2 regions of the Cohaesibacter sp. ES.047 genome follow, and region 1 is predicted to be linked to the other one. Evidence: riboswitches for the same ligand, from Rfam matches in the RefSeq annotation. Region 1 holds a riboswitch; the other holds the start of a gene.
The links. Region 1 has a riboswitch for S-adenosylmethionine ahead of CPH65_RS11665 (hypothetical protein). Riboswitches for the same ligand answer to the same signal wherever they lie in the genome.
Positions count from the first base shown of each region.

Region 2: it holds a riboswitch for S-adenosylmethionine, as region 1 does, so the genes downstream of both, CPH65_RS10590 (O-succinylhomoserine sulfhydrylase) here and CPH65_RS11665 (hypothetical protein) in region 1, are expected to answer to the same signal.

Region 1 covers NZ_LT907844.1:2,548,481-2,563,583, forward strand. The annotation lists gene CPH65_RS11615 (GGDEF domain-containing protein) at 1-584, shown strand, start outside; partial or broken gene CPH65_RS25035 (IS630 family transposase) at 661-1,612, shown strand; gene CPH65_RS11625 (L,D-transpeptidase) at 1,808-2,536, opposite strand; gene CPH65_RS11630 (DUF2927 domain-containing protein) at 2,852-3,700, opposite strand; gene CPH65_RS11635 (protein phosphatase CheZ) at 4,066-4,791, shown strand; gene CPH65_RS11640 (DNA-3-methyladenine glycosylase I) at 5,195-5,830, shown strand; gene hisS (histidine--tRNA ligase) at 6,064-7,542, shown strand; gene CPH65_RS11650 (ATP phosphoribosyltransferase regulatory subunit) at 7,576-8,730, shown strand; gene hisG (ATP phosphoribosyltransferase) at 8,742-9,731, shown strand; gene CPH65_RS11660 (glycoside hydrolase family 3 protein) at 9,862-10,962, shown strand; gene CPH65_RS11665 (hypothetical protein) at 11,063-11,410, opposite strand; SAM-I-IV-variant riboswitch at 11,504-11,614, opposite strand; gene CPH65_RS11670 (ChbG/HpnK family deacetylase) at 12,490-13,245, shown strand; gene CPH65_RS11675 (group III truncated hemoglobin) at 13,454-13,984, shown strand; gene CPH65_RS11680 (hypothetical protein) at 14,239-14,523, opposite strand; gene CPH65_RS11685 (hypothetical protein) at 14,530-15,103, opposite strand, start outside.
Region 2 covers NZ_LT907844.1:2,309,769-2,324,871, reverse strand. The annotation lists gene CPH65_RS10615 (glutathione S-transferase) at 1-403, shown strand, start outside; gene CPH65_RS10610 (GNAT family N-acetyltransferase) at 421-1,398, opposite strand; gene CPH65_RS10605 (YigZ family protein) at 1,653-2,228, opposite strand; gene CPH65_RS10600 (2'-deoxycytidine 5'-triphosphate deaminase) at 2,247-3,344, opposite strand; gene CPH65_RS10595 (hypothetical protein) at 3,685-4,341, shown strand; SAM riboswitch at 4,391-4,470, shown strand; gene CPH65_RS10590 (O-succinylhomoserine sulfhydrylase) at 4,551-5,747, shown strand; gene CPH65_RS10585 (VOC family protein) at 5,905-6,333, shown strand; gene CPH65_RS10580 (CDP-alcohol phosphatidyltransferase family protein) at 6,330-6,974, opposite strand; gene apaG (Co2+/Mg2+ efflux protein ApaG) at 7,205-7,609, shown strand; gene CPH65_RS10570 (TrkH family potassium uptake protein) at 7,655-9,136, shown strand; gene CPH65_RS10565 (ATP-binding protein) at 9,140-10,480, shown strand; gene CPH65_RS10560 (substrate-binding domain-containing protein) at 10,723-11,739, shown strand; gene pstC (phosphate ABC transporter permease subunit PstC) at 12,000-13,547, shown strand; gene pstA (phosphate ABC transporter permease PstA) at 13,547-14,869, shown strand; gene pstB (phosphate ABC transporter ATP-binding protein PstB) at 14,967-15,103, shown strand, end outside.

The sequences.
Region 1 (15,103 bases):
TGGCGCTGCTGTACGGCCTCTATATCGAGGTTGGATCCGCCAGAACCGAAGCGCTAAGAGCGACAGAGGATGCCAACACCGACGTTATAACCGAACAGGGCAATCGCAGGGCTTTCGAGAATTTCATCAAGGAATGCCTTTCTGACATGCAGAACGAGGTGCAGGACGGGGGCGAGCTTTCGATGTTCGATCCCAAGGCCATGCGGAACTCGGCCATCATGATCATCGATTTTGACGGCTTCAAGCGGATCAATGACACACTGGGGCACAGTGAGGGCGATCGCGCGTTGCGTCTTGTCGCAGAAGAACTCAGCCGTATTTCTGCCGATAACCGTGTCTTTCGTTTGGGGGGAGACGAGTTCGTTCAGGTCTTCCCAAGGGCGGGCAGCCTTGATGCCGAAGATCTGCGGGAGCAGGTGAACCTCATTGAACAGCGCATCGCCGAGCAGGGCTTCTCCGAGCTTGGTCTGAGCATTGGTGTCGTGCATTTCTTTGAATCCGACGGCAGCCTCGCATCGCTGATGGCTCTGGCCGATGCGCGCATGTATCACGACAAGCGCCTGCGCACGCTCGCTTTCCTCTAAAGCGTGTCGCAGTTAATGAGATTCAGGATTCCCATTTTTTGCCAATTGTGATTCCCTTTGAGAAAAGGGGATCATCATGGGCAAATCACTTCCTATTGCATTGCGCGAACGTGTTGCTTCATTTGTTGATGCCGGTCATTCGCATCGGGCGGCCGCCAGCCATTTCCGCGTGTCACCACGGTTTGTCAATAACCTGATGCTTCTCAAGAAAGAGACGGGTTCTGTGCAGCCTCGCAAGCAAGGCCGACCAGACAAAGGCAAGTTGGGTGTGCATCATGAATGGATCACAAGGCGCATGTCTGAGAATGGCGATCTGACGCTTGATGAGCTTTGTCTGGAATTGGCTGAACGCGGGGTCCATGTGCATCGCTCTAGCGTTGGGCGCGTGCTTCACAGGCTCGGCCTGAGCCATAAAAAAAAGTCTGGTAGCCACTGAACAGCTACGGGCCGCGATTGCTCATGATCGGTATGTATGGATCAATCAGCGCCGGCCTTTCTTCAACAAAGCATTGTCCCGATTGATCTTTATCGATGAGACATCAACCAACACGAAGCTGACCAAACGGTCTGGATGGTCACCAAAAGGACAGCGCTATCGCGCTCACGCTTCTTTTGGTCATTGGAAATCCCAGACCTTCATCGCTGGTTTGAGATCCCGTGGGATGGTTGCGCCCTGGATCGTCAATGCTCCGATGAACCGACGTATCTTTGAAACTTGGATTGAAACTCAACTACTGCCGACCCTGTCAGCTGGCGACATCGTCATCCTCGATAATGTCGCCTTCCACAAAAGTGAGAAAGCTCAAAAGCTCGTCAGATCAAAGGGAGCATGGCTGCTGTTTCTTCCGCCATATTCACCGGACCTCAATCCCATCGAAATGGCATATTCCAAACTCAAGACACTGCTGCGCAAGCGAGCAGCCAGAAGCTTCGATACAATCTCAGACGCGATCGGTGACATTTGTGACCTCTATTCTGCCAAGGAGTGTCTGAACGACTTCAAAGCTGCCGGGTATGAGGTTAATTAATTGCGATATGCTTTAGCGCGTCATCATCCCGTCCAGTTCCGCGCTGTTGCCGTTGCAACCGTGGTTTTCCTCCAGGTCGTTCTCAAAATCCCTTTCAGATCGAAAAAAAAGGGCCCCCGAAAAGGGAGCCCAAGGTGCAAGATCCGTCTTCGGGATCCTACTCTCTCACCTGCAGAGATAGCTTTGCTTGCAGCGTCAGATCACGACCACCTTGGTTCCGACGCCAACGCGTTGATAAAGGTCCATGACATCTTCGTTGCGCATACGGATGCAGCCGGAACTGACCGCATGACCGATGGACCACGGCTCGTTCGAGCCATGAATGCGATAAAGGGTCGATCCCAGATAGAGCGCGCGAGCCCCAAGAGGATTGCGCGGTCCCCCTTCCATATAGGCGGGCAGGCCCGGCTGGCGGGCACGCATTTCTGCCGGAGGACGCCAGGAAGGCCACTCGGCCTTGCGGGTTACCTTGTGCGTTCCGGCCCATGAGAACCCGGGGCGACCGACGCCGACGCCATACCGGCGCGCGGTGCCGTCCGGTTCAACCAGATAGAGGTAACGCTCGTTGGTGTTCACGATGACGGTGCCAGCCCGATGCGGACCGGCATAATCGACGACAGTTGGCAAAAAGCGCGGATCAATGCCGCGGACGCGTTGCTTCCGCTGCTTGGCAGATGCGGCATGGGTCCGGCCCTGATTGGGCGCTGGTGCCAGACGGCTGAAATCGACTCTTGGTCGGGCATCACGTGGGACAGCCCTGTGTGTACCCGGACGCAATTGCATGACCCATGGTTGGATCTGATCAGCTTTGAGCATCACGGGAGGAGGCGGGGCATAACGCAATGAACTGGCACCCGCCGGGGCAACATAAGACCCGGTGGTAACGAGAGCACTCGTGCACAGACAAAATAACAAACGCTTCATCGACATACTCACAACACAGAATCGACGACTGGGCTCATGGACATTGAGCCCAACTGAAACAACACTTTCGAAATGCCCTCCCATGCCCAATACACGGCCGGGATCTACGCATTTCCTCGTCCCCATGGTAGGCTGGAAACAAATCGAAAAGGTTAATGAAAACTTGCAAAGCCGCCGAATTGGAGTCAGCGTTAAAAATTGGTTAGCGGTGCCGACTTATCCTTAAAACTTTGATAATATCAGCTCCGCCCGACTCTCAGGTCAGACAGTCTTGCGTGAAAAGCAGAGGGTAGGAGGAAAGGAGAGGATAGGAGATCAGTGTCCGACAACCTTCTTGGCATAATGCAACAGCTTCGGTGTCAGCGGATGGATCTGCTTTTGTGTCATTCCCGGCTTCACGGACGGACTGTAGAGCATGTTGAGGATCAACCGGTCATACTTGGTGAACGCATCATAAGTCGTCAGATCGTTGAACACCGAGTAGCTCAGGCTGGCATCGTCATTGACCGGACCCAGTCCCTGAAGAATTTCCTCCACCATGCAGCGCCGGAACAACGACAGCCCCTGATCGGACACGATCACGGCGTCTGACCTCAGGATCCCCGATCGTCTGGATAGCACCCGGACGATGCATTGGCCGGGAACAGCCATATTGGGATCATGAAAGACCTCATCCTGCACGGTGCGCTGGTAGTTGGCGGAATCCACGATATAGATCCGGAAATTGGCTTCCTTGGGCGTGCGGGCAAGGTGCAATTGCAGGCCGGGGATCTTGCTCGGCAATCCCCTCACGAACGAGCGCACGGTCTTTAGGCGGTTGAGTTTGGCGCGATTGTCGATCCAGACCTTGACCGGTTTCACATATTTTTTCACCCGATTGGTCTGTGTCCCCCAACTCAGGGATTTGATTTCGGCACCAAAGACGGTCTTGTAAAATCCATCAATGACATCTTTGTCACTGAAACTGTTCGCCGACGCGGGTCCCGTCAGGATCGCCAACAACAGGGTCAGCGATATGAGGACCACAAAACCGAATGAACTGACATCGCATTTGGGATAGTCCAGTTGCTGCGCGTGCGCTCGGGCCTTGAGCAACCGTGCTCCATAAGGGCGTGTCTGTCGCAGGGGGATGCCGGCAGGCTGACAGATCGGGGCTTTTTTCACGTTTATGGGTCCTGCAGTGTTGCTCGAAGACAGGCATGGGAAGCGGGCTCAGTCAGAACCGGCAGATTCAACAGACCAACAATGCGCATAATGGGCATGCGCGTCAATCGGCCACGCGATGGCAACTTCACATGATCGGTTCTCTCCCCGTTCAATTTTGCGCGGAGCTAAGGAAATTATGCGACAACAAATCGGAACGGACATGTTCATTTTTTTGAAAACACAAACCTATTTTTAACGAAAGCGAGCCTATGGTCATCCTAAATTTGTGCCGTTAGCTAATGCCAATTTGTTACGTAGGTATTTCGGAACATCCGGCAATGATAATCGGCCTATGACATTCAAGGTTCAGGAGTAGAATGGGAATGGCACTGGCGACGAAACCATTTCGGATTGAGCAGATTCTGGGCAACGAATCGTCCAGACAGCCCCAAGCAGCTAATGGCTCAATGTCCGGGGGGCAGTATCAGGACATCATGACGGAGCTGGCAGCTCTCAAGAGCATGATGGCCCCGGCTCAGGACCTCAACGAGAACATCGTTGAGAGCTATCGCGCCGAAATGAGCGAAGCGTTGAAGCTCAAGAAGGAGATGGACGAGATCTATCAGGCCATCGCCGAGACAAAGCGCGAGATTGCCACCCTTCATGTCAACGGTCTTCATTCGGCGGAAATGAACCGTGTCACGGATGAACTCGATGCCATCGTGCAGGGCACGGAACAGGCAACCGAGCAGATCCTCGCTTCCGCAGAGATCATCGACGAGAATGCGTCAAAGCTTTCCAAAGTCCTGACCGGTGAAGAAGATCAGTGGACCCACGATATTCAGGAAAGCGTGGTTTCAGTCTTCGAAGCCTGTAACTTTCAGGATCTGACCGGGCAGCGCATCACCAAGGTGGTCAACGTCTTGCGGTTTATCGAAGGCCGCATCGTCAACATGATGGACATCTGGGGCGGCATCGATCACTTCAAGGAAATCGAAGTCGAAAATCCAATGGAAAAACAAGGCGATGCAGCGCTTCTGAACGGTCCCGCCCTCGACAACGAGGAAGGTGTTGCCAGCCAGGACGACATCGACGCCCTGTTCGACTAAGCTTTTTGCGCAAGCAAAAAGCTTTGCTCGCTTCCCACATACACAGACCCATCAGCGGCAGGTGTCTTCTCACAGAAGGCACCGAGAGCCTGCGCAAGCAAAAAGCTTAGCTCACTCCCCACACGCAAAATGCTATCAGCGGCAGGTGTCTTCCTTCCGGAAGGCACCGAGAGCCTTGCGTGAGCAAAAAGCTTAGCTCACTCCCCACACGCACAGCCCCATCAGCGGCAGGTGTCTTCCCCCGGAAAGCACTGAGAGCCTGCGTAGCAAAGAGCTTTGCAAATAACCCGAAAGCACCGACACGCTGCTTGTCAAAGGCCTGTGGGTTTTATTGACTCATTAACGAATCTCAACTAGAACAAAATAAGAACAATTATCGGTTCGAGGTAGCGAAATGGCGGATATGAACAAGCGGGACGGATTGATTATCGGCGAAGACGGTCTGGCACGTTGTTGGTGGCACGGCGGTAAGCCTGACTATCAGGACTATCATGACCGGGAATGGGGCAGGCCGGTGGCCGACGACCGAACCCTGTTTGAGAAAATCTGTCTCGAGGGATTTCAGGCAGGCCTCAGCTGGTACACGATCCTGCGCAAACGGGAGAATTTCCGAGCCGCCTTTGCCAATTTCGACATGGACAAGGTCGCTGCCTTTACCGAAGAAGACGTGGAGCGCTGCCTCGCGGATGCCGGGATCGTCCGGCACCGCGCCAAGATAGAAAGCACCATCAACAATGCTCAGCGCGCCAAGGAGATGCGCGCCGAATTCGGGTCACTGGCGGCCTATTTCTGGGCTCACGAACCCGGCCCCAATGATCGCCCGGACCGGCCAATCTATGAAGAGTTGATCAAACTGACCCAAACCGATATCTCCAAAGCCATTTCCAAGGATCTCAAAAAACGGGGCTGGAGCTTCGTTGGCCCGACAACGGTCTATGCCTTCATGCAGGCCATGGGGCTGGTCAATGACCATATCGAAGGCTGCATCTGCCGCGATCAGGTGGAGAAGGAGCGGTCTGATTTTCGTCGCCCCACCTGACGTCAACCGTCGCCGGGACAATTTCCGACGAGCAAACGGGCAAGGCAGGCTGTCCGTTCCTTGCGCGTATTTACAAAGCCGCTTGCCTCACGCCTTCTTGTCGGAACGATGACAGGGGCGAAAAAGTCTTGCTTCACCCTTGTCGCCTGCGGGCGGATGGGCTAGGGAAAAGGCCATAATCCTGCAACGAGCGGGATTTCCTTAACCCATTCAAATCGAAGTGACGTCCAACCATGGCAAAAGACAAGAAGCCCAACAAACTCAAGGCCCGCCTGCCGCGCGGCTTTGTGGACCGGACTGCTGACGACATTCGCGCAGCAGACGACATGATCGCCAAGATCAAGGCTGTCTACGAGCATCATGGCTTCGATCCCATCGAGACGCCTGCGTTCGAATATACCGACTGCCTTGGCAAATTTCTGCCCGATACCGACCGCCCCAATGCAGGTGTCTTCTCGCTGCTGGATGATGACGAACAATGGATGAGCCTCAGATACGATCTGACAGCGCCTCTTGCCCGTCACGTCGCGGAGAATATCAACGAAATCCAGATGCCGTTCCGCACCTATCGCGCGGGCTATGTTTACCGCAATGAGAAACCGGGACCGGGACGATTCCGCCAGTTCATGCAGTTCGATGCCGACACCGTCGGCGCGCCGGGTGTGCAAGCCGACGCCGAAATCTGCATGATGATGGCCGATACCATGGAAGCCCTCGGCATTTCGCGCGGTGACTATGTCATTCGCGTCAACAACCGCAAGGTTCTAGACGGCGTGATGGAAGAAATCGGTCTTGCCGGTGATGAGCATGCCGAAACCCGCCTCACCGTATTGCGGGCCGTCGACAAACTGGACAAGTTCGGCGCGGATGGCGTGCGGCTTCTGCTTGGCGAGGGTCGCAAGGATGAAAGCGGCGACTTCACCAAGGGCGCGGGCCTGAGCCCTGACAACGTCGAAAAGGTCATCGCCTTCACGCAAGGCACACTCGAGATGGACAACGCCGGAACGCGGGAGCTTGCCACCATGCAGGCCATCTTTGATGCCTGCGGCTATGGCAAGGACCGCATCCATATTGACCCGTCTGTCGTGCGTGGCCTCGAATATTACACCGGCCCGGTCTACGAGGCCGAGCTGCTGTTTGACGTCAAGAACGAGAAGGGCGAAGTGGTTCAGTTCGGCTCCGTCGGTGGCGGTGGTCGCTATGACGGTCTCGTCAAGCGCTTTGTCGGTCGCGATGTGCCCGCAACAGGGTGCTCCATCGGCGTGTCACGCCTCATGGCAGCGCTCAAAAACCTCGGCAAGCTCGACAATGAAGATGTGATTGCACCCGTGCTGGTCACCGTCATGGATGGCGACGTGGAAAGCCTTGGGCATTACCAGAAGATGGTGCAGGACCTGCGCGCAGAGGGCATTCGCGCCGAGATGTATCAGGGCAACTGGAAGAAATTCGGCAACCAGCTCAAATATGCCGACAAGCGCGACTGTCCGCTTGCCGTTATTCAGGGCTCCGATGAGAAGGAGAGAGGCGTCGTCCAGATCAAGGATCTGGAAGAGGGCAAGCGCCTGTCTGCGGAAATCGAGGACAACGCCACCTGGCGCGAGAGTCGTCCGGCGCAGGTGGAAGTCCCCACCGCTGACCTTATTAAGACAGTCAAAAAGATGCTGGCAGATCAGGCCGCGGATCGGGATGCTGGTCGCGCCGCTGCCAAGTAGCCCGCAATGCAGGCGCGGGCCAAAGGAGACGAGATGACACTTCTGACAGATGACATGCGCAGCGCTTTGGCGCAGCAGTTCGACGTGGCCGGAGCGACCGCCATCGATCTGCCGATCCTCTTTCACGCCGATCTGTTCCTTGATCTGGTGGGCGAGGATATCCGCCGCCGCCTTTATGTGGCACCGGACGCAAATGGCGAGAAGATGGCCTTGCGGCCTGAATTCACCATTCCCGCCTGTTTGCATCATCTGGGCACCGGTCCCATCGATCGCGCCGCGAGCTATGGATGTGTCGGCCCCGTGTTCCGCCAGCGTCCTGATGGTGTGCCCGGGGAATTCTATCAGGCCGGTATCGAGCAGATCGATCCGCAAGGCGGAGCGTCCTTTGACGCTGACAGCATCGCGCGCGCCCTCGCCATGGTCTCCAATCTGTCAGGCGCGACGCCAGCCGTGACGATCGGCGACAATGCCCTGCTTTCCGCCCTGCTGACTGCTCTTGGTACCCCTGTGGTCTGGCAGCGACGCCTTGAAGGTGCCTTTGGGGATCGCAAGGTGCTTGACCGCATGCTCGAGCGTCTCGCGAAGGGCGGCTCGGACAATGCCGATGCATCCGCCGGACTGGCGCGTATCCTTGATGGCAAGGCCGGGTCTGACGTGCGCGAGGCAGTCGAGGAAATGCTCGACATTGCCGGTTTGGACGCGATTGGTGGCCGGTCCGTTGGCGATATCGCCGAGCGCTACATGGAAAAGGCCGAACTGGCGGCCAACGCCGGTTGGGATGCCGACAAGCTTGATTTGATTGCGCGCTTTCTCGATCTTGAGGGTGTCGGCAAGCAAAGCCTTGAGCAGCTTTCAGCCTTTGACGCCGAGCAGGGTGGCCTGCTGGGAGGAGCGCTCAGCGCCTTCAATGAGCGTATGGACGCCATCCAGACGGCCGTTCCCGATGGAACAAAATTGAGGTTCAAGGCCGATTTCGGACGCCGGCTTGACTATTATTCGGGCTTCAATTTCGAGCTGCATTTCGATGGTCAGGACAAGCCCGTCGCCGGGGGCGGACGCTATGACCGCCTGCTGGGCATCCTCGCAAAGCGCGCCAGACTCAACGACGAAAATGAAATCGCCGCCGTGCCGGCCATCGGCTTCGTCGTCTGGCTGGATCGTCTTGGCGATACCAAGAGCATGGCATAGGAGAGAGCAACATGAGCAACAATCCTCTGATCATTGCGGTGCCCTCCAAAGGTCGCTTGCAGGAAAATGCCAACGCCTTTTTCGCCCGCGCCGGGCTTGATGTCGCGCGTCCGGGCGGGGCGCGCAACTACCGTGGCCATCTCAAGGGCATCGACAATGTGGAAATCGCCTTTCTGTCGGCATCGGAGATTGCCAAGGAGCTGAAAAACGGCTCGGTCCATCTGGGTGTCACCGGCGAAGATCTCATCCGCGAGCATCTGACAACGCCGGAGCGCTATATCGATCTGCTTGTCAAACTCGGGTTCGGCCATGCCAACGTCGTCATAGCCGTGCCCAAAGCGTGGATCGATGTGCGCACGATGGAGGATCTCGGCGACGTGGCCATGGATATGCCCGCGCGCTACGGCCATCGCCTGCGCATCGCGACGAAATACATCAACCTGACGCGCAGTTTCTTCGCCGAACACGGTATCGTCGATTATCGCATTGTTGAAAGTCTTGGAGCGACCGAAGGGGCGCCTGCTGCCGGATCTGCGGATATCATCGTTGATATCACCTCGTCCGGATCGACCCTTGAGGCCAACAATCTCAAGATCCTTGATGATGGGGTGATGCTGCGCTCTGAAGCGAACCTTGTCGCCTCTCTGACAGCGGATTGGTCCGATGCGGCCAAGACGGCGCTGGGTGAAATTCTCGACCGCGTTCAGGCCGAGGAAGCCGGGCGCACCCGCCGCGAGATCACCGCAGCCCATCACGATGCAGCCGCCATAAGCCAGCAGATCTGTGATGAGTTCGAGGCGAACGGCGCCTACGCGCCCTATGGACATCAGGAGCACGTGATGCGCCTGCATGCGCCGCAAGGGGCGGTCTATTCAATCGCCTGCCGTTTGCGGGCTCTGGGGGCAACCACCATCTCCGTTGGCAAACTCGATTATATTTTCCAGGCGGCCAACCCGTTGTTCGATCATCTGCTGGCCCGTCTTGAGGCCGAAAGCACCTGAGCTTCAAGCAAAAGGTGAGGGCACCAGCTTATGGCTGCCCATAGCCTTGATTTCGACTCATTGATTTGGCTTGAAAGGCCATTCACGTGCTTTCCCGTCAAGAATCACCGCGCCAAACATGAGGCCCCTGATGAGCGATCCCAAAAGCCTGACGCGCCGTAGCGCCATGATGCTGACTGCCGGAGCGCTCGCCGCGCCTGTCTTGATCCGCCCGACGATCGTCAATGCCGCCGAGCTCGATCAGGCCATCGGACAACTCATCATGATCGGCTTTACTGGTCGCAGCGCCAACGGTAAATTTGTCAAGAGCATCGCCTCGCACATTGCCAAGGGACGCGCTGCGTCGGTGGTTTATCTGGGGCGCAACATCGGCTCGAGTCGCGATGTGGCGGGCCTCAATCGTCTGTTCCACAATGCCGGCGTGAGGCACATCGCCATCGATCATGAAGGCGGTGTAGTTCAGCGGTTAAGACAGAAACACGGCTTCACCCGACTGCCATCAGCGCTCAAGGTGGCTCAGAGCCGGAGCGTTGCCAGTGCGGAAAAACTCTACGGCACCGCCGCCAAGGAGTTGTCACGCGCCGGCTTCACCTTCAATCTGGGGCCGGTCGTCGATTTGCATCGCGATTACAATCCGGTCATCGGCAAGAACCGCCGTGCCTATAGTGCCGACCCGAACACGGTCGCAGCCTATGCCGGAGCCTTCATTCGTGCCCATCGACGCCATGGTATGACCACCTCGATCAAGCATTTCCCCGGTCACGGCCTGTCGCGCTCTGACAGCCACCACGGCTTCGTGGACATTCGCGAGACATGGGATCCGCAGGAACTCAAGCCCTTCTCGCTTCTGATTCGGCAGGGATTGGCCGACGCTGTCATGAGCGGGCATCTCTTTGTCCGTGTTGGTCAGCGCGGCAATGGGGAGCTGACGACCTTTTCCCGTGCCCTGATCAAGGATGTCCTGCGCGGAGGCCTCGGCTTTGAGGGCTTGGCCATGACCGATGATCTCGACATGGGGGCCGTGCGAAAAACGGCCCCCCCACAGGAGGCCACCATTCGTGCGGTCGAGGCAGGCTATGACATGCTGCTTATGTCCAACACGGCGATGGCCAACGACGACATGCCTGCCATTGCCGTCAACTGGATCAGAAGCGCAGTGCGCGAGGGACGCATACAGGAAGGCGGGATTCTGAGCTCTGCTGCCCGTGTGCGGGCATCCCGCCGGGTCTGACCCGTTCTTCCGACCCGGTAGGCAACAATTGTTCCGGCGGCCCGCCATCGGCGTACTGCGGCAAACATGCCGTGCTATTTGGCCGTGCTATTTGCCCGTGCTATTTAAATGCGATTGAAAGTTCGCGTGACAGCACCGGATAGTGATAAACCAGCGCAGCAAACAGCGTTTCATCCACCGCATAAGGCAGGCCTGCGCGAGTCAAGGCGGCGCACTGTTCGGTTCTCTCTCTCAGACAGCCAAGGGTCAGGCCGCTGCGCGCGCCGACATCATGGGCTGTTTGCCACGACATGACACGGGTTCGGAAGCCAGCCTCGAGCACGGCAAGGGTCGCCTCGCTCGGAGAGCGCTCGCGCATGGCGGTTTTTGCACGATCGCGTCCGCCCTGAGGTGCAGGGCTGAGCTGGTCTACGGAGAAATCGCGATCGAAATCGACAGCTTCAAACATAGTCTTTCCTTCCTTGCATGTCGGTGCGCAAAAAGACGACACCTGTGACACGGTGTGGAAGGCTGGCAAAACGGGGGAAGGTATCATTCCGCTAGTTTGCGCCATCTTCGCGGTTTGCAAAGATGCCGCCACATCCCGTGTAGGTGCCACCTTGCCGCGGTCGGCAGGTTGGCGAGGGCGCCAGCCCTTCTCTAGATGATGCCGCGAACATAGGGCGAAAATGAGAGAAGTTCAAGCGGCTTGTGAATATCTTTGGTCTTGGAGCAAGATGACGGGGGCATGATAAAGGCGTCGGGGTATGGCAAAAAGAGAGGCCGCTGCGTCCAGCGACCTCTCAAGACGGTTTGCACGTGGGGACCGTCATATCGGGAAGATTGAAAGCCCGTGGTCCGACAGCACAGCTTGGGGGACAAGCACTATCGGTTTCGGCACTTCCCTTGTAATAGTATATGGAAGGAAAAATAAGAATTCTACTGAAAATAAAGCTTTACTACCTATTTAAGTGAAAAAGTGCGTATGCTGCGCTTATGATTTAGTTTAGGTGTGCATTTGAATTTTCAATCAGTCGCATTCACTGAATAAACATATTTAAATTGATCTGGTGTGCATAATATAGTTTATCCTATACTGGATCTCATCATATTATAGCATAATATGCTTTGCAGGACGAATTTTTTAAACAGAACAAGTAATGTCCAAAACTTACATTCATCGTGCGCAGGTGCAGAGTATAGCTTGCGTAGTCAAGCTTGAGAATGGCGCGGAAAAGAAAATTTGAACAAATGACCAAATTCAGGTGAAAATTTTGTTAGTTGGTGCGGAAGTTTTGTTCAATGGAATTCAAGTAGTCATGCAGCAAGCCTAGCAGCATTGTGCGATACATGACTAATACGCGAAAAACACCTGAGGAATTCTGAGAATACAGCAATGTAAAGGCTGAGCGGGGAGATTTCGATCCAGCGGGATAATAGGTCGATCAGCCCTTGATTCAGGCCAAGCGAAGTGCATGTTTGTGGCGAAGGGCGACGGATACAATCTGATCACCCCTTTCCAGCCTTTTTCCGAACGGGGATCATGCCGTGCTTTGTGCCTTGGATTTTGCTTTGTCAGAAGGCGTTGATGAAGCCATCATGGATCTTGCGGGCAGGCAGGTTATCGGCGCCATCGCCTGTCTTTCAGTTTCGGACATCTGGCCGCAAGAGGCCCATCGTTTGCAAAGCCGAGATCAGAAGGGCCCGCCGAAGATCCCGGTTGGGCTTACTTTGACGTTGACCAAGAGCTTTCCGCCGCTGTCTTCGGGATTTTTCCCCGATAACCGGCAATATGCTGGCAGGCTTCCGGACAGGCCCGATCTTGCTCGGGCCGCCAGAAGCCTCAATCTGCGGACCAACGTCATCGAAGCGGAAATCCGATCCCAGATCCGTCGGTTTTTAGCCCATTGGGGTAGCCCGCCAGCCTTTGTGCACCTCGAGCCGCCCATTCTGTTGTTTGAGGTCGCAGTCAGGGCGGTGACGGCCGCTCTCAGTCAGTTCAAGCTGCTGAAGTGTCCGATTCTGGTTGCTGAGTTGCCACGGCCTCGCGGTCTGGTCGAACGGGCAGAGCGGCGCTGGCTCTGGCGATCAGCCGAGCATGCTCGGCAGCCATGGCAGAGGCGCATGTTGCTTGAACTCAAGGATCCCGCCCGTGTGCCTCAGAAGAACAGCTGGCGCATCGATACCCGGGTCTGGACGGGGATTCGGCCAGCCGTCGACAGTCCAAGAGATCAGGCCCGGCTGGAGCGATTTGATCAGGATCCTTCTGCTCGGGTTTCGCAATATCAGTTGTTTTGCGACTGATCAGGGTCAGCAAGACACCCGATATCCGCTGGGTCGCCCGGCCGACGATACATTCAGTCTCGGTATTTTCTCTTGTTTTATCATTTATAATCGGTATTTTGTGGCTCAAAGATTCGGCTGAGCGCACACTATGGGGTTGAGAGTGATGACCCGCTCAAGGAATTCGACAAACGAGACCTCCGGCATCGCCAGCACAATCGCAGGGTCCTTGCCGACCGAACCGGTGCAAAGCGAAGCAGACGCGACCGACAATGTAGTTTTACACGGTCGCTCTTTGCCGCGTATGGAGCGCGCGGGAAAACCGCTCGATTCCTCCATTACCGAGGAACAGGTTTCTCTGTTGGTCGAAACCTTTTACGACCGCATTCGGGAGCACCCTCGTTTGTCTGTGCTGTTTGCCAAGGGGATGACGCAAAACTGGGCGGATCATCTCGACACCATGAAACGCTTCTGGCGGTCGATGTTGATGCAAACACGAGAATATGGTGGGCGACCCGTTCCGGCCCACACGCAGTTGGAGGGATTGAAGCCCGATGACTTTGCACAATGGCTAGATCTGTTTAGAAAGACCGCACGGGAGATCTGCCCACCGGCAGCCGCAGCACTATACATTGATCGCGCTGAAACAATCGCGCGCAACCTGCAGATTGCGATTTTTATGAAGGGCGAAATCGTGCCAGAAACTGCATTCGAGGGCGGTGTATTAACAAATTATTGGGAAAAACTGCTCGAAAAGTGAACAAATTGTCTTTCTCTGGACACAAATCGAATTCAGTGGATGAAATCTGATTGCTTTTGGTATAGTTTAACGTCAAATACAACCAGAATAACATCGCAACCGGAGCAATCCGTTGATGCGATAGGGCGAGTCGCTTTTCGGGGGACTAGCGGCTCGCCTCTTTTTAAAGTTGTAGTCGGTATCTTGGGAAGGCTCCAACCTGGTACAGGCCCACGGGTCTGTTGATGCGTTTAGGAGAGCCAGCCTCCTCCGCTCTATGATCGTGACGTCATGAGAATGAGATCGTATCGCCCAAGTCCGAATGCAACCTGTTCCCCACCATGCAACAGGGATCCGATATGCAGCAGCTGGACCAGCGGTTCGCAATCGCCTTGACCTGGTTTGACCTGCAATAACCCCATATGCCCTTTTATGGTGACGCTCTGTCCGCCCTTCTGGCTCAGCGTGCGCTTCCACTCCATCTGTCCCAGTCCTCGGCCGTCGACACTGGCCTGATCAATGGCCCGGTCAAGGGTTTTGCGGTCTGCATCAAGACGCATGCCGTGCTACCGGGCAATGGCGGCGCATCGGTCCGTCATGGCAGCAAGGAACCCGGCTTCCGGTTTCTCCGGATTGCTGGTACTGCTGGCTAGATACGGGGTGTTGAAAGAGATCAGAGCGCATTCGGTCTGGGAAGCATCGTCCGGTTCCCCGGTCCAGATATCTTCGATGGAGCGGTGCAGAACGCCCTGACAGACGGGGCCAATATCACCAATGTGAATTCCATGCTCGATTGCGCGATGGGTCGCCTCGGAGAGTTCGCCAGTCCACAAGAGCCCCAACCCAAAGAGGCGGACCGTGATTCTGAGGCTGTTGGCACCGGTTGATTCGCTCCGGATCAACCAAGGCGGCGGCAGCATGGGGCGCGACAGATCGGCTGTAGCTCCGATCCCGGACTGCCCATTGAAGAAAACATGCAACCCGCAAGCCGGTGTCCAGGGACAGGGCAGACCAGCCAATGCTTCGCGCGAGGCGGTCTTCATCAACTCCGTCCCGATGACCTGGCGAACCGCCGCCGGAAAGGACGGCAATTGTGCCATGGCGCCTTCGCCCTCACATTCGAAGACGATATCCCGAACG
Region 2 (15,103 bases), 240 kb from region 1:
GCCGCAAAGCGGCACGCTTGATGACATGCTGGGCTTGATCGGCGCGATGGATGGAGATTTCAAGGGCCATCTGGATCGCTATAAATATGCCACCCGCTTTGAGGATGCGGACGAAGCCACCGAACGTGATCTGGCGATGAAGGCTCTAACGCCGCTTTTTGATCGACTGGACGCGTCACCGCAGCTTTTCGGTGCGCGCATATCCCTTGCTGACATCGCGCTCTTTCCCTTCGTGCGCCAGTTTGCCAACACCGACAGGGCATGGTTCGACGAGGCTGCGCCCGAGCGGCTGAAGCAATGGCTTGAAGGACATGAGGGGTCGGACTTGTTTGCGCAGATCTTTCGCAAATGGCCGGTTTGGAAACCCGGTGATCCGGTCACCCTGTTTCCTGATGCAGATTGAGGGAAAGCGGTTTCAGGTCAGCTGACCCAACGGCGGATGCGACCTGAGAATTGCGATCCCCGGACCATATCAGCAACGCCCATGCCGACACTGCCCAGCATGGAATGGGCATGCCAGAGCGTATAGATCGGTGTTGACTTGGTGCCGAATTTCGCCTTGTAGGGTTCGTCCCCCACAGCAAGGTCAAACAAGGTCATGCCGCGGTCGATACAGTCACGGGCAATATCCTCGGTCATCAGCAGACCTGGGGAATATTTGCTCATGCGCTGATAGTCGAGCCCCATCATCAGATAGACATAGCGTCCCCGATCAGCGATGCCGAACTGGACGGCGGCGACGCGATCATCGTAGGTGAACTGGTAGGTGCGGGCAAACCCGCTCTCGGCTTCATTGATAGCAAGATCGACATAAAAGTCGAAGGATGCCGGATCCTGCAGCATGTCGAAGCCGGGACGGTCCGCATAGCGGTCCTTGTGATAGACACGCAGATATTCGAATGCCGTGCGGATCTCAATCGGATCGGTCAGCACACGCATCTGCCATTCCCCGTTGCGTAGCATCGCGCGCCGTTTCTTGTCGCGGGACTTGCGCTCGGCTTTGGAAATGGCGGTCTGTCGCCACTCATCATAATCCGGTCCCAACTCAACCGCATGAGCGGAAAAACTGGCCCGCTCCATGTAGGCATTGGGGAACAGGCGCATGATCTCTGGGTTGTCGGCTGGCATGTGCTTGATACGCAGCATGTCGTAGGCCCCGAGGGTCTCGCTCAATTTCACACCAAGCGTTACGGGATCGGGAACCCAGTTCCAAATGTCGGGATGCAGGGTCGGAAGGGCATAGTCGACGAGGCCCAGATTGGCATATTCAAGGATGGTCGCACGCATCTTGCGGCGCGCGGTCAAGGGAACAAGACCGAGCAGACGTCCGGATTGGCTGCACCGCATGATAAGCGTACGCTCTTCGACGCTGGACAGTTTGCGAATGTGTCGCTGCATGGCAGAATGCCACGCTGGATGCTGGAAGGCTGTTACCTCCGCAGCCTGAAACAACTCGCGGTATTCGTCCGATCGATAATCAAAACTTGCAGCTACGCTAAACTCAAGCATCTTGCTCTTCACAACCTGATGGTGTTTTCAATCTTTAGACACCAACTTCACACAGAGAGAATAAGCAAGTGTGAATCCGCGCCATGCAAACTACACAACAATGCGCAATATGGCCCGTTTTCCATGATTGGCGACTGGCATGGTTAATAAAGATTGAGTTCTTCCATGAAGGCGTCAAAGTCTTCCAGAGCAGATTGGGGGCCTTTTAAGGTTATATCGACCCCTTCTTCATGGTAGTTGCGCTCAAGCACCTCAAGGGACAACAGGGTAATCTGTCTTTCTATGTCCGAAGTCTGTTCAAAGCGCCCCGTAGCGGTGCGGGTCTCAATGCGCTCCCAGGTGACCAGATCTGCCCGGTCGATGGCCATGGACGCAGCGCCCGAATAGGCCCGAGCCAAACCACCCGCCCCCAGCTTGGTGCCACCGAAATAGCGCACCACAATCACACCGCAGTTGATGAGGTCGCGCCCGATGAGCACCTTGAGCATCGGCATGCCCGAAGTCCCTGCCGGTTCGCCGTCGTCCTTGGCACCTTCCTCGATGCGGTCGTCGTCATGGATGCAGCGAAAGGCCGTGACGTGATGAGACGCCTTTCTATGCTCGACGCGCAACGCTTCAAGGCGGGCATCAAATGTCTTGATGGGAACGAGAAAAGCCAGAAACCGGGACTTTTTCTCTTCCAGTTCGGCATAGACTTCTTTTTCAATGGTCTTCATCATCAATGGCCTTCGCCGGGATCAGGCCGACCGGAAATGTTTCGACAGTTTCAGCCCTTGTGCCTGATAGTTCGAGCCCATCCCGGCCCCGTAAAGGGTCTCAGGCCGCGCGCGCATGCGCTCATAGGCCAGACGCCCAATAATCTGACCATGCTCCACGATGAAGGGCACTTCATGGCTGCGCACCTCAAGGACGGCACGGCTTCCTGAACCACCTGCTTGAGAATGACCAAAGCCGGGATCAAAGAAGCCCGCGTAATGCACGCGGAACTCTCCGACAAGCGGGTCGAATGGCACCATTTCCGCAGCATAGAGAGGCGGGACATGCACTGCTTCGTTTGATACGAGAATGTAGAATTCGTCTGGATCCAGCACCAGCTCCCCCCGTCCGCGGCCCATGATCGGCTCCCAGAAATCGAGAAGATCCTGCGCGTCGCGGCGATCCACGTCGATCACGGCAGCATGGCGCTTGGCGCGATAGCCCACGACACCGTCTCCGGCAAGATCAATCGACAGGGCAATGCCATCGGCGATGAAGGGATCGCTCGAGGCCACAAGGGTCTCGGCCTGATGCAGGGCCAGATGCTCGGCATCGTCAAGGACCACGCGTCCCTGACGGAAGCGGATCTGGGTCAGGCGGCTACCGGAACGGGCGAGAATGGGAAAGGTCCGGGGACTGACTTCCATATAGAGCGGTCCGGAATAACCCTTGGGGATCTTGTCGAACTGCTGAGATCGGTCGGCGATGACGCGGGTGAAAATGTCGAGCCGTCCGGTTGAGCTCTTGGGATTGGCTGCTGCGGCGATGCCTTCGGGCAGCGTCAGGCTCTCCATCAGCGGCACGATATAAACGCAACCGGTTTCCAGCACAGCTCCCTCACTAAGGTCGATCTGGTGTAGCTGAAGATGATCAAGCTTGTCCTTCACCGTGCGATCCGGACCGGGCAGAAAGGATGCGCGGACCCGATAGGCCGTGCGCCCGAGACGCAGATCGAGGCTGGCAGGCTGGATCTGGTCTCCATCAAGGGGCGTGTCGAAAGCGATGGCCCCCGCGTTCACCAGCGCGGCGATATCCGCGTCATTGAGAATACCGGATCCGGAGAAAGAAAGAAGAGACATGAGACCGCCTGCATGAGTTGACTTGCGCTTGTTTACCAAGTTCGCCGGATCAGTGCAATTGCGGCCGCGTCAAGGCCCTGCAAGAAGCCGTTTGCCTTGCCTTTTGCCCGTCGAACCAACTGCATTTTTCGAGCAAAGCCGCTTCGGCGGCAATTTTCATTCTCATGTCCAAGTAAAATTACCAATGGCACAAACCGTTGCAAGTGCGCGCAAAACGGCATCTGGCTCTAGGATGCATCTTGTTTGGCTTAACTTGCGCTTAAGCTAGAAAACAGTCTTCGTTTGTATAATTTCGACAGTTATGACAAAAATACTTGTTCCATAACAAGCGGTTGTATTCATGAAGACATTCTTTTTAGGCCTTGGCTTTTGCAGTTTCGTGTCCATTGCCATTGCTTCAGTGTATTTCTATGAAGCGAGCCCTGCCTACTCGCTACCTCAGCCGCGCGTCTCTGCACTCGAGCAGAAACTTGCGACCCGGTTGAAGACAGACCTCACGCGCTCACGCCTTGCGCAGAACTCGGTCCAGGTTAAGAATTGCCAAATCACATTCCGCAAACAGACCCGATACGGCTGTCAGAGCGAAAATGAGCACACCTATTCCGAAACGCGCATTGATCTGCGCGAGATCGCCAATATCGATTATTTCGAGACCGCAAACCCAAAATCGGAATATGGCAGCTGGCTAACGTTCGAATTCTCCGACAATTTGCAAAGCCGGATGAAGTCGGCCAACCAAAAGATGTGGAAGTTCCTCGGGAACGGCAAGGGCATCTATGAATCCTTGTGGGCGGAGCATGTCAACGCAGCCGAGAAACGCATTCTCAAAAACATGGCGATCGACAAATTGGGCAGTTATGCGGTGACCAACGAATGCGGCAGCAATGCCCGCCGTATGCATGTGCCTGACGCCAAGCACACCCTGCTCCTGAAGGATCGGGACCGTGAAACAGCGAATAAATTGCAGGCTTACTTTGAGTATTGTTCGTCCAGCTGATGTGCCGGATCGGCTTCGCATTGACACTCTTTGCTGATCGGAGTAAAAACAGGTCCATCGTGGTCATTTGAGCCGGCCGGCTTGCCGCCACGTTAAACAATGTCGCTAAAAGGTCGGGGGATGAATGACTTCGAGCCCGGCCGTGCAGATTGCATCGCTGGGTTTTGTTATATTCAAGGCCCGGTATAGCTAGAAAACTGGATAGACTGATGTCAGACACAAAAAAGCCCGAGGCCTCCCTTCGTCCCGCCACCAAGATGGTTCATGGCGGAACCATGCGCTCCCAATGGGGAGAAACCTCCGAGGCGATGTTCATGACACAGGGCTATGTCTATGACAGCGCCGAAAGTCAGGAAGCCCGCTTCAATGGCGAAGAGCCAGGCTATATCTATTCCCGTTATGCCAACCCGACGATCTCCATGTTCGAAGAGCGCATGGCGCTTCTGGAAGGCGCGGAAGCCGCGCGCGGAACGGCATCCGGTATGGCGGCTGTTTCCTCTGCGATGCTGGCTTGCGTCAAGGCGGGCGATCATGTGGTGGCAGCAAGTGCCCTTTTCGGCTCCTGCCTTTTCATTGTCTCGGAACTGCTGCCGCGCTTTGGCGTCGAATGCACCCTCGTGGATGGCACTGATCTCAGCGCGTGGAAGGCCGCGATGCGCCCCAACACCACCGCCTGCTTCCTTGAAAGCCCGACCAACCCGGTGCTCTCGGTGATCGATATCGCCGGGGTTGCCGAGATTGCGCACGAGGCCGGTGCCAAGCTCGTCGTGGATAATGTCTTCGCCACGGCCCTGTGGCAGAGCCCGCTGGCATTGGGGGCCGATGTGGTTGTCTATTCGGCCACCAAGCATATTGATGGTCAGGGACGCTGTCTTGGCGGTGTGGTGCTGTCGAGCGAAGAGTTTCTGGAAGCCGACTTCAAGGACGTTCACCGTCACACCGGCCCGTCCCTCTCCCCCTTCAACGCTTGGGTCATGCTCAAGAGCCTTGAGACTTTCCCCTTGCGGGTCAAGGCCCAGACGGAAAACGCGCGGATCCTTGCCGACCGCCTTGCCGAACACAAAGCCATCGAGCGGGTGTTCTATCCCGGACGGGCTGATCATCCGCAGGCCGACGTCGTGGCGCGGCAGATGACGGGCGGCTCCACCATGGTGGCGCTCAATGTCGCGGGGGGCAAAGCAAAAGCCTTTGCCCTTGAGAATGCCCTGAAGGTGGTCAAGATCTCCAACAATCTGGGCGATACCAAGAGCCTGATCACCCATCCGGCCACCACCACCCATCAGCGCCTTGATGACGATCAGCTGGCCGCAGCCGGTATCGGCCAAGGCACCTTGCGCCTGTCGCTCGGGCTTGAGGACATCGAGGACCTGTGGGAGGATTTCGAGCAGGCTTTGAGCAGCCTCTAGCCTCTCATTACGGGCTAGATTACTCGGCTCTTTTTGATTGCGCCGGTCTGATCCTGATCAGACCGGTTTTTTGGTTCGGCTGATTTTCTCCTTGCCATCGCACTTTGTGGTCCTGTTACGCTTTTGGTCCGAATCAGCTTCTTGAAAGGACAGCCCGATGGAACCACGGCTTTCTCTCGTCACTCTGGGGGTCACCGATCTTGACCGCTCGGTAGCTTTTTATCGCGATGGCCTTGGCTGGCCGACCAGTCACAAACCGGGCGACGGGGTTGCCTTTTTCAAGACCAAGGGCACCGTCTTTTCCCTTTATCCCATCGAAGGTTTGGCCGATGAACTCCCCGACACGGATTTCAAGCCGGTGGCTGGACCGTGCGGCATCACCCTTGCCCATAACGTGCGCGAAAAACAAGAAGTGGACGCGGCACTGAAGCTTGCCGAAGCTGCAGGGGCCGTGATCCGAAAGCCTGCCGCAGACACCTTCTGGGGTGGCTATTCGGGTTATTTCGCCGACCCGGATGGCTATCTATGGGAAATCGCATGGGGCGCTTTCCCCATCGACGATGACGGGCATCTGGTGCTGCCTTAATCCGCCCCATCGCGCTCGCCGCCCTTTGCTGTGTTCTTTTGCCCGAACACCTGCACCGCCAGAAGAATCCGCGACCCGGTCGTGATGGCGGTGACGGCAGCAAAGCCATAAGCGATCCATGCAAAAGCATCTGGGAAGAGGCAGAAGGCCGCAAAAACCGCATAGGTCTCGCCAGCTTCGGCGAGACCACCGGTAAAATAAAGTGATTTGGAGCCGTGGCTTACCGTGCTCAACTTGTGCTTCTCGGCCATGATGGCGTAGGCCAGAAAGCTTGCTCCATTGGCGTAAAATGCCGTAAGCAGCACGGCTGCCGGAAGCGCATTCTCTGGTCGGGCAACCGCAAAGCCAAGCGGGATGAGACCATAGAAGATAAAGTCGAAGACAATGTCGAGATAGCCGCCAAGATCCGTCTTGCCCTTTACCCGTGCAACCGCGCCATCGAGGCCGTCCATCAACCGGCTGACGAGGAGAATGGCGAGACCGGTCCAGTAGGCCTCAAGGGCAATGGCGGTCGCCGCCGCCACACCAAGCAGAAGACCTGCAAGGGTGATCTGGTTGGCCGTTACGCCAAGACGGGCAAGGCTTTGGCCAAGGGCGTTGACGGGTGGATCGACGAAACGTCGCAAACGGGCATCAAGCAAACTGTCTTCCTGTCATCGGTTCATGGCGTCAGTTCATCGTATCGCTTCCCGCATCCCCATCGGGGCGATACAATCAGCGAAAGCTGCCATCAGAGGTAAATCCTGTTCGCCGGAAATGCCAACCACTTTTGCTCACTTTTTCGCAACAGGGACTTGAAGTTACCCCCCTAATCTGTGATCCCTTCAGCTGTTAAGCTCTGATGACACAGCAAGGATGAAAGCATCGGAAGATGGACGGATTGAAATACAAAGCAATCACCGGTTCGGTGCAGGTCATCGTCGAAACGGAATATGAACCTGACCGCTCCTGTGAGGAAGAGGGCGAGCACTTCTGGGCCTACCATATCGAGATTCACAATCTGGGCCAGAGCGATATCCAGCTCAGGGCCCGCTATTGGCGAATCGTCGATGGCATGGGGCGCGTGCACGAGGTGCGCGGGCGGGGTGTCGTGGGCGAAGAACCGCTGATTGAAGCGGGCGACTGGTACTCCTATAGTTCAGGATGTCCGCTCAGCAGCGATTCTGGCATCATGTCAGGGCATTTCGAGATGGAAGCTGATGATGGCAGCCTGTTTGAGGTGGTGATCCCATCTTTCTCTCTAGACCTGCCTGACCAGATTGTTACTCTGAACTGACAATTCTTACTCGTCCTGAATGTGCGCCGAACCGGGTGCTTGCCTTTGGGCAACAGACAGAAGGCCAAGACGTTCATGTTGCTCGACATTCGACCTGTGCTGATGGTGATAGGGACGTTGCTTTCCGTTCTGGGTATAGCGATGTTCATCCCCGCACTGCTCGATCTCGCTCTTGGTGACAAGCAATGGCGTGTGTTCGCAGCATCCGGTGGTGTCACGGTCTTCGTGGGTGGCGGCCTTTGGATGGCAACCCGCAAGGGGCGCGTCGAGTTCACACGGCGTCAGGCCTTCGTGATGACCGTGTTGTCCTGGACCTCGCTTGCCGCGTTTGGTGCCCTGCCCCTGTTGTGGTCCGGCGCTGCCCCCACCTATACCGATGCCTTCTTTGAAAGCATGTCCGGCATCACGACAACAGGCTCGACGGTCCTGTCCGGGCTTGATCAGATGCAGGCAGGCGTTCTGTTGTGGCGCGGCATCATGCAGTGGCTGGGCGGTCTTGGTGTGATCGTCATGGCGATTGCGGTGTTGCCGATGCTGCAAGTTGGCGGCATGCAGCTGTTTCAGGCAGAGGCCTTCAGCACGGCAGAAAAGATCCTGCCTCGCGCGACACAGATATCGGCTGGCCTCACCGGGCTCTATATAGTCTTCACCGCCGTCTGTGCCCTGCTCTATCATCTGGCTGGCATGACCGCACTGGACGCGATCATTCACGGCATGACGACCGTTGCGACCGGAGGGCTGTCTTCGCATGACAATTCGATCGGTCACTATGACAGCGCTCGCATCGAGATCATCGCCATTGTCTTCATGATCATCGGCTCCCTGCCCTTCATTCTCTATATCCAGGCGCTGCGCGGCCAGATCCTCCGGCTGACACGGGATTCCGAAATCCGGGCTTTTCTGGCAATCCTCGCCTTCTTCACCATCATTGCGTCCTTTTATGCCATCGAGAGTGGTACTTTCGAGGGCCTTGATGCGGTGCGCCATGCAGCCTTCAATGTGGTCTCGGTGGTGAGTGGGACAGGCTATTCCTCCACCGACTATCAGGCATGGGGCCCGTTTTCCCTCGCCTTCTTCTTCTTCATCATGTTCATCGGCGGCTGTCAGGGCTCGACCGCCTGCGGCCTCAAGGTTTTCCGGCTGCAGGTGACGTTCCAGGTACTCAAGCAGCATATCAACCGGATCGTCTTTCCCAACGGGGTGTTCGTGAAGAAATATGCGGGCATGCCTTTAGGTGATGATGTCTCAGCAGCCGTGATGAGCTTTTTCTTCCTTTACGTGGTCAGTTTCCTGGTGCTCGGCATCCTGTTGCAGATGACCGGCCTTGATCTGGTCACCGCGCTGTCCGGCGCCGGAACAGCGATTGCCAATGTGGGACCGGGTGTCGGTCATATCATTGGACCGGCGGGCAATTTTCAGCCTCTCAGCGATGTTGCAAAATGGTTGCTTTCTTTTGGCATGTTGCTGGGACGGCTCGAACTCCTGACCATGCTGGTCCTGTTCTTGCCGCGCTTCTGGATGGAGTAATCTATGGCAAACGACAAACATACCCCGCGCTCTGGCAAATCCTACGATGCTGAGCCCTTCATGGACACTGGACCGCTGTTGCGGCTTTATGCCGCCCGCTGGGTGCTTCTGGTGGCCGTAATCGGCCTTGCCTGGATCACCTATTCGACGGGCAGCGAGCCATGGCGTGCGGCGGTCGTTTTTGCGGTGATCCTGTTTGCGACGGCCTTTTTGCCACGACGGCGCAAGGTGACGCGGCTGAAAGCACGGGCCCAAGCCCGCCGCCTGACAATGGTGCCGGATGTCCATATGCGCAAATTGGCCGCAGCGCTGCCCGATCCCTGCTTCATTCTGGACCGGCGCGGGATCGTCCGCTTCGCCAATGCGCCGGGCGGCACTATCTTCGGCAATGTGAAAGAGGGCGACCCGCTGTCCTTCCGGATCCGGCAGCCGAACATGCTCGCTGCGCTTGACAATGTGCTTGATGGTGGCCCGATCGAGAAGGTCGAATATTCGCTCAAGAGCCACAGCGAACGCGTTTATGAGGCATGGGTGACCCCGATTCACCTGTCAGCCGAGCCGATGGGCGGGGCACGCCCTGACTTCATCCTGTTGTTGCTGCATGATCAGACAGAGCAGAAGAATATCGAACGGATGCGGGCTGATTTCGTGGCCAACGCCAGCCATGAGCTTCGCACCCCGCTTGCCTCGGTCATTGGCTTCATCGAAACGCTACAGGGGCCGGCCAAGGGTGACATCGCGGCAACCGAGAAATTCCTCGGCATCATGCTCGATCAGGCCGAGCGCATGTCGCGCCTCGTCTCGGATCTACTCTCGCTGTCGCGGATCGAGATGAAAGCCCACGTGCTGCCGGACACGCAGGTGGATCTATCGAAGATCATCAGCCATGTCGCCGACGCGCTTGCCCCGCTTGCACGGGATCAGAATGTCACCGTCAACATGTGTGCTTGCGACGACAGCCGCTGGATCGCAGGCGACAGGGACGAGTTGGTGCAGGTATTCGAGAATCTCGTCGAAAACGCCTTGAAGTACGGACAGGATGGGGAAAAAATCGACATCGATTGCAAGAAGATCGTCGATCCGGCAGATGGGCAACTGCATTATGCCGTCAGCATCCGGGATTACGGACAGGGCATTCCAACCGAACATCTGCCGCGCCTCACCGAACGCTTCTACCGCATCGATGTGGCCTCGTCACGTGAGCGAAAGGGCACAGGGCTGGGGCTCGCGATTGTCAAACATATCCTCACGCGCCACCGCGGTCGCCTGCTCGTCAACAGTGTCTCAGGTCTGGGTTCAACCTTTGAGGTGCGTCTGCCGGTTGCCGATTCTGACGATTTGTGACGGTTTTATAAAAGGCAAAAAATTTCCCCATAAGATACAACAGCTTAAACTGTCATAATAATGAAATACTTTTGTCATATCTCCATCATATGGGAGCGATAGTGTCGCGACTGTTCCGATCAGGCGACGCTGTTGCAAGCCCCTCCATAGGCGCTTGCACGGTCTTTGTTCGGCAAATCTCGTGAGCGCCCCGATGAAAACAGGGATTGTTCGCTCTAAAAACTGACTTATGGAGAGGTCAAGTGAAATTCGCATCTTTTGCTAGCGCAGCTGCTCTTGCTGCCACCACCATTCTCGCTGGTACCGCCGCACAGGCACGTGACCAGGTTCAGGTTGCTGGTTCTTCCACCGTCCTTCCCTATGCAACCATCGTTGCTGAAGCGTTCGGCGAAAACTACCCTGACTTCAAAACCCCGATCGTTGAATCCGGCGGGTCTTCCGCTGGCCTGAAACAGTTCTGCCAGGGCACCGGTCCGGAAACCATCGACGTTGCCAACGCATCGCGCGGTATCAAGGACAAAGAAATCAAGGCTTGTGCCGACAACGGCGTAACCGAAATCATGGAAGTCAAAATCGGTTATGACGGTATCGTCTTCGCTTCCGACATCAACGGCCCGGATTTCAAATTCGAACCAATTCACTGGTTCAACGCTCTGGCACCGAAAATCGTAAAAGACGGCAAACTGGTCGACAACACCAACACCAAATGGTCTGATGTTGACGCTTCCTTCCCGGATTGGGAAATCTCTGCTTACATTCCGGGCGAAAAACACGGCACCCGTGAAGTGTTCGAAGAGAAAGTGCTCGCTGCTGGCTGTGAAGCCTCTGGCGCTGCTGCTCTCTACGAAGATGAAGACGAATGCCTGAAAGTTCGCAAGGACGGTAAAGCTGTCGACATCGACGGCGACTACACCGAAACCCTTGCACGCATCGACTCCAACAAAACCGGCATCGGCGTCTTCGGTCTTGCTTTCTACGAAAACAACACCGACAAGCTGAAAGTTGCCACCATGTCCGGCATCGCTCCGAACGCGGCTGTTATCGCTGATGGCACCTATCCGGTTTCCCGCCCGCTTTACTTCTATGTCAAGAAAGCGCATCTGGGCGTTATCCCGGGCCTCAAAGAGTATGTTGACTTCTTCATGTCCGACGACATGACCGGCGAAGGCTCCCCGACCGCTGAATATGGTCTGGTTCCTGCTCCGGCTGCTGAGCGTGATGCTATCCACGCTGCAATCGAAGAAGGCAAAACCCTCTAAGGTTTGAACTTCATAGCCATGCGCGGATTGCCGCGCATGGCTTTTTTTGGGCCAGTACGACATATCGCTACTGGCTTCGCCTCGTCTTAAGCCATGCATTTGGTTCGATCTGACGGGGTGGCGTCGACGAGGCTTTCCTTACCAATGCCCGAACCGTTCCATCATCTCTCGGATCGGATAATCAAAAAACAGGGTAGTTTCGGAAAACCTCATTTGTTCGGTCTTGCGAATATACCGCAATGCTCAAGGGGCAGGTCGCTATGAGCCCGCTATGGCTTCTGGCAGCTATTTTCATCGTCGCGCTGGTCGGTGCGATGCTTGGACGCAATCGCGCGGTTTCCTGTGTGAACGGAAACATTGCTGCACTTCATTCTCGACCCGGATATTACGGTTCTTACGTTTTTATCTGGACGGCCATTCCAGCCACCATGTTCATGATTGCTGTGCTCATCGCGCAGCCTTTTCTTGATAATTCTGTTATTGATAGTGAATTGCGTGCTGGCTACAGCGAGGCTTGCGATCTTGCAACCGCTCGCATTCAGGGCGATAGCAAGGCTGAAAAGCCAGATATCTGCGCTGAATTTGATGAATATTTAGAATTGGATACGCGACGCAATCTGATGCAGGGCGTTGTGATCAACGTTGCCGATGGCGTTAAGCTCCTCAGTGAAGAGGAAACCGTGCAACTGCGCACGGGCCTTGTCGCTGTCCGGCCGACACTGGCCAAGCACGGCGTTGCCCTCGCAGAGAATGTCGACAAGTCAGTGGTTGATGCTGCCTATAGCCTCAACGAGACGCGGTCGTTCATTGATCTCTTGCTGATCATCGGTATTGCCGTGCTTCTCGCTCTGGGCCTTGTGCTGAGCTTCATGCGCATCAATCCAAAGCTTCGGGCTCGAAACCGGGTTGAGGCAAACATCAAGATCGCGCTGATCATGGCATCGTCGATTGCCATCATGACCACGGTCGGCATAGTTCTGTCGATGCTCTTTGAAGCCATTCACTTCTTTCGTGTGGTTCCGCCAACCGAGTTTTTCTTCGGCACAACATGGGACCCGCGTTTCACCGCAGCGGGTGTCGAGGGCGGCGCTGGTGGCACCTTCGGCCTTCTGCCGCTGCTCTGGGGCACTTTGTATATCTCGATCGTTGCCCTGATGGTTGCCGTGCCAATCGGTTTGTTCGCCGCGATCTACATGGCTGAATATGCGACCAGCACGGTGCGGTCCATAGCCAAGCCCCTGCTCGAAATCCTCGCGGGGATCCCGACCATCGTCTATGGTTTTTTTGCCATGGTCACGGTCGGTCCCTTCCTGAGGGATAGCGGCGCGTTGATCGGCCTTGACATCTCGGCCCGTTCCGTTCTGACCGCAGGTCTCGTGATGGGCATCATGCTGATCCCGTTCATCTCGTCTCTGTCTGATGATATCATCACCGCCGTTCCCCAATCCATGCGGGACGGGTCTCTCGGGCTTGGGGCAACCCGGTCGGAAACCATCAAGCGTGTGATCCTGCCCGCCGCCCTGCCCGGTATCGTGGGCTCGGTGCTTTTGGCCGCCTCCCGCGCGATTGGTGAAACGATGATCGTGGTGTTGGGGGCTGGCGCTGCTGCCAATCTCTCAGCCAACCCGTTCGAGGCGATGACCACCGTGACGGTGAAAATCGTCAACCAACTGACTGGTGACCTTGAGTTCAATTCGCCGCAGACGCTTGTGGCCTTTGCTCTTGGCATCACCTTGTTCGTGATCACGCTGGGTCTTAACATCTTCGCTCTGCACATCGTGCGGAAATATCGGGAGCAGTACGACTGATGACTGATATCACTCAAAATGAAAGCAATGTGGTTGCAAAGGCGCACCAGCGCGATCTGGGTCTGAAGAAGCGTTATGCATCTGAAACCCGTTTTCGGACAGCCGGGATTATTGCAATCTCTCTGGGCGTGCTGTTTCTGGTGGTCCTGTTCTGGTCGATCATCTCGAAGGGTTACACCGCCTTTCAGCAGACCGAGATCAACCTAACGGTCTATCTCGATGAGCAGATCATCGACCCCAAGGGCAACCGGTCCCGATCCGAGTTGACCCAGATGCTGCGCTACAACAAGGTCATTTTGCCAGCTCTTTACAAAGCCGCCGGCCTTGACCCGAACGACAAGACCCAGAAAGCCCAATTGAATGCGGTCAAGGGTCTGTTGTCCCGCGGTGCCGCCGTCGAATTGCGCGATATGGTAGCTGCCGACCCGGACCTGATCGGTCAGCGCCTCGACATGTGGTTCATCGCTGATGGCGATGTCGACTCGTTCGTCAAGGGACAGATTCCGCGCGACGTTCCCGAAGCCCGCCGCCAGATCAGCGATGCCCAGATTGCGGCCATTGATGACCTGATGGAAAAGGGTGTGATGGCCAAGAAATTCAACACCGGCCTGTTCACTTACGGCGCTTCGTCCCGGCCAGAGACGGCAGGGATTGGCGTTGCTGCCCTCGGCTCGATCTTCATGATGCTGATCGTGCTGGTCTGTGCGCTTCCGATTGGTGTGGCGGCTTCGATCTATCTTGAGGAATTCGCTCCCAAGAACCGCTGGACCGACCTGATTGAGGTGAACATCAACAACCTTGCTGCCGTGCCGTCCATCGTGTTTGGTCTTCTTGGCCTTGCGGTCTTCATCAACTTTGCCGGACTGCCGCGCTCTGCGTCGGTGGTCGGTGGTCTGGTGCTGACCCTTATGACCCTGCCAACCATCATCATCGCGACACGTTCGGCACTCAAGGCGGTTCCGCCGTCGATTCGGGAAGCGGCTCTTGGTGTTGGTGCCTCCAAAACCCAGGCGATCTTCCATCACGTGCTGCCGCTGGCCTCCCCCGGCATCCTGACCGGGACCATCATCGGTCTGGCGCAGGCGCTTGGTGAAACGGCTCCGCTGCTGATGATCGGTATGGTCGCTTTCGTGAAGGATTATCCGGTCACGCCGTTTGATCCGGCGACGGCCCTGCCCGTCCAGATCTACATGTGGGCGAACTCTGCGGAGCGTGCCTTTGTGGAGCGGACTTCGGCGGCTATCATGATCCTTCTGGGTTTCTTGGCCATCATGAATATTTCTGCGGTGCTTCTGCGTCGCCGCTTCGAGCGTCGCTGGTAACCCCAGCGGCGTGTGCACCCTACGCGTTGTTTAGCCTTTTGATCCCATGCCCCTCGATGGCAGGATCAGGCTGAAAGAGGACATAGAAAGCATGAACATGCAGGACACTAACACCACAGTTCAGCAGGATAGCAATATTCGCAAGAATCCGATCAAGATGTCCGGTGAAAAAGTCACTGTTCACTATGGACAGAAACAGGCCCTGTTCGACGTCGATCTTTTGATCGAGGAAAA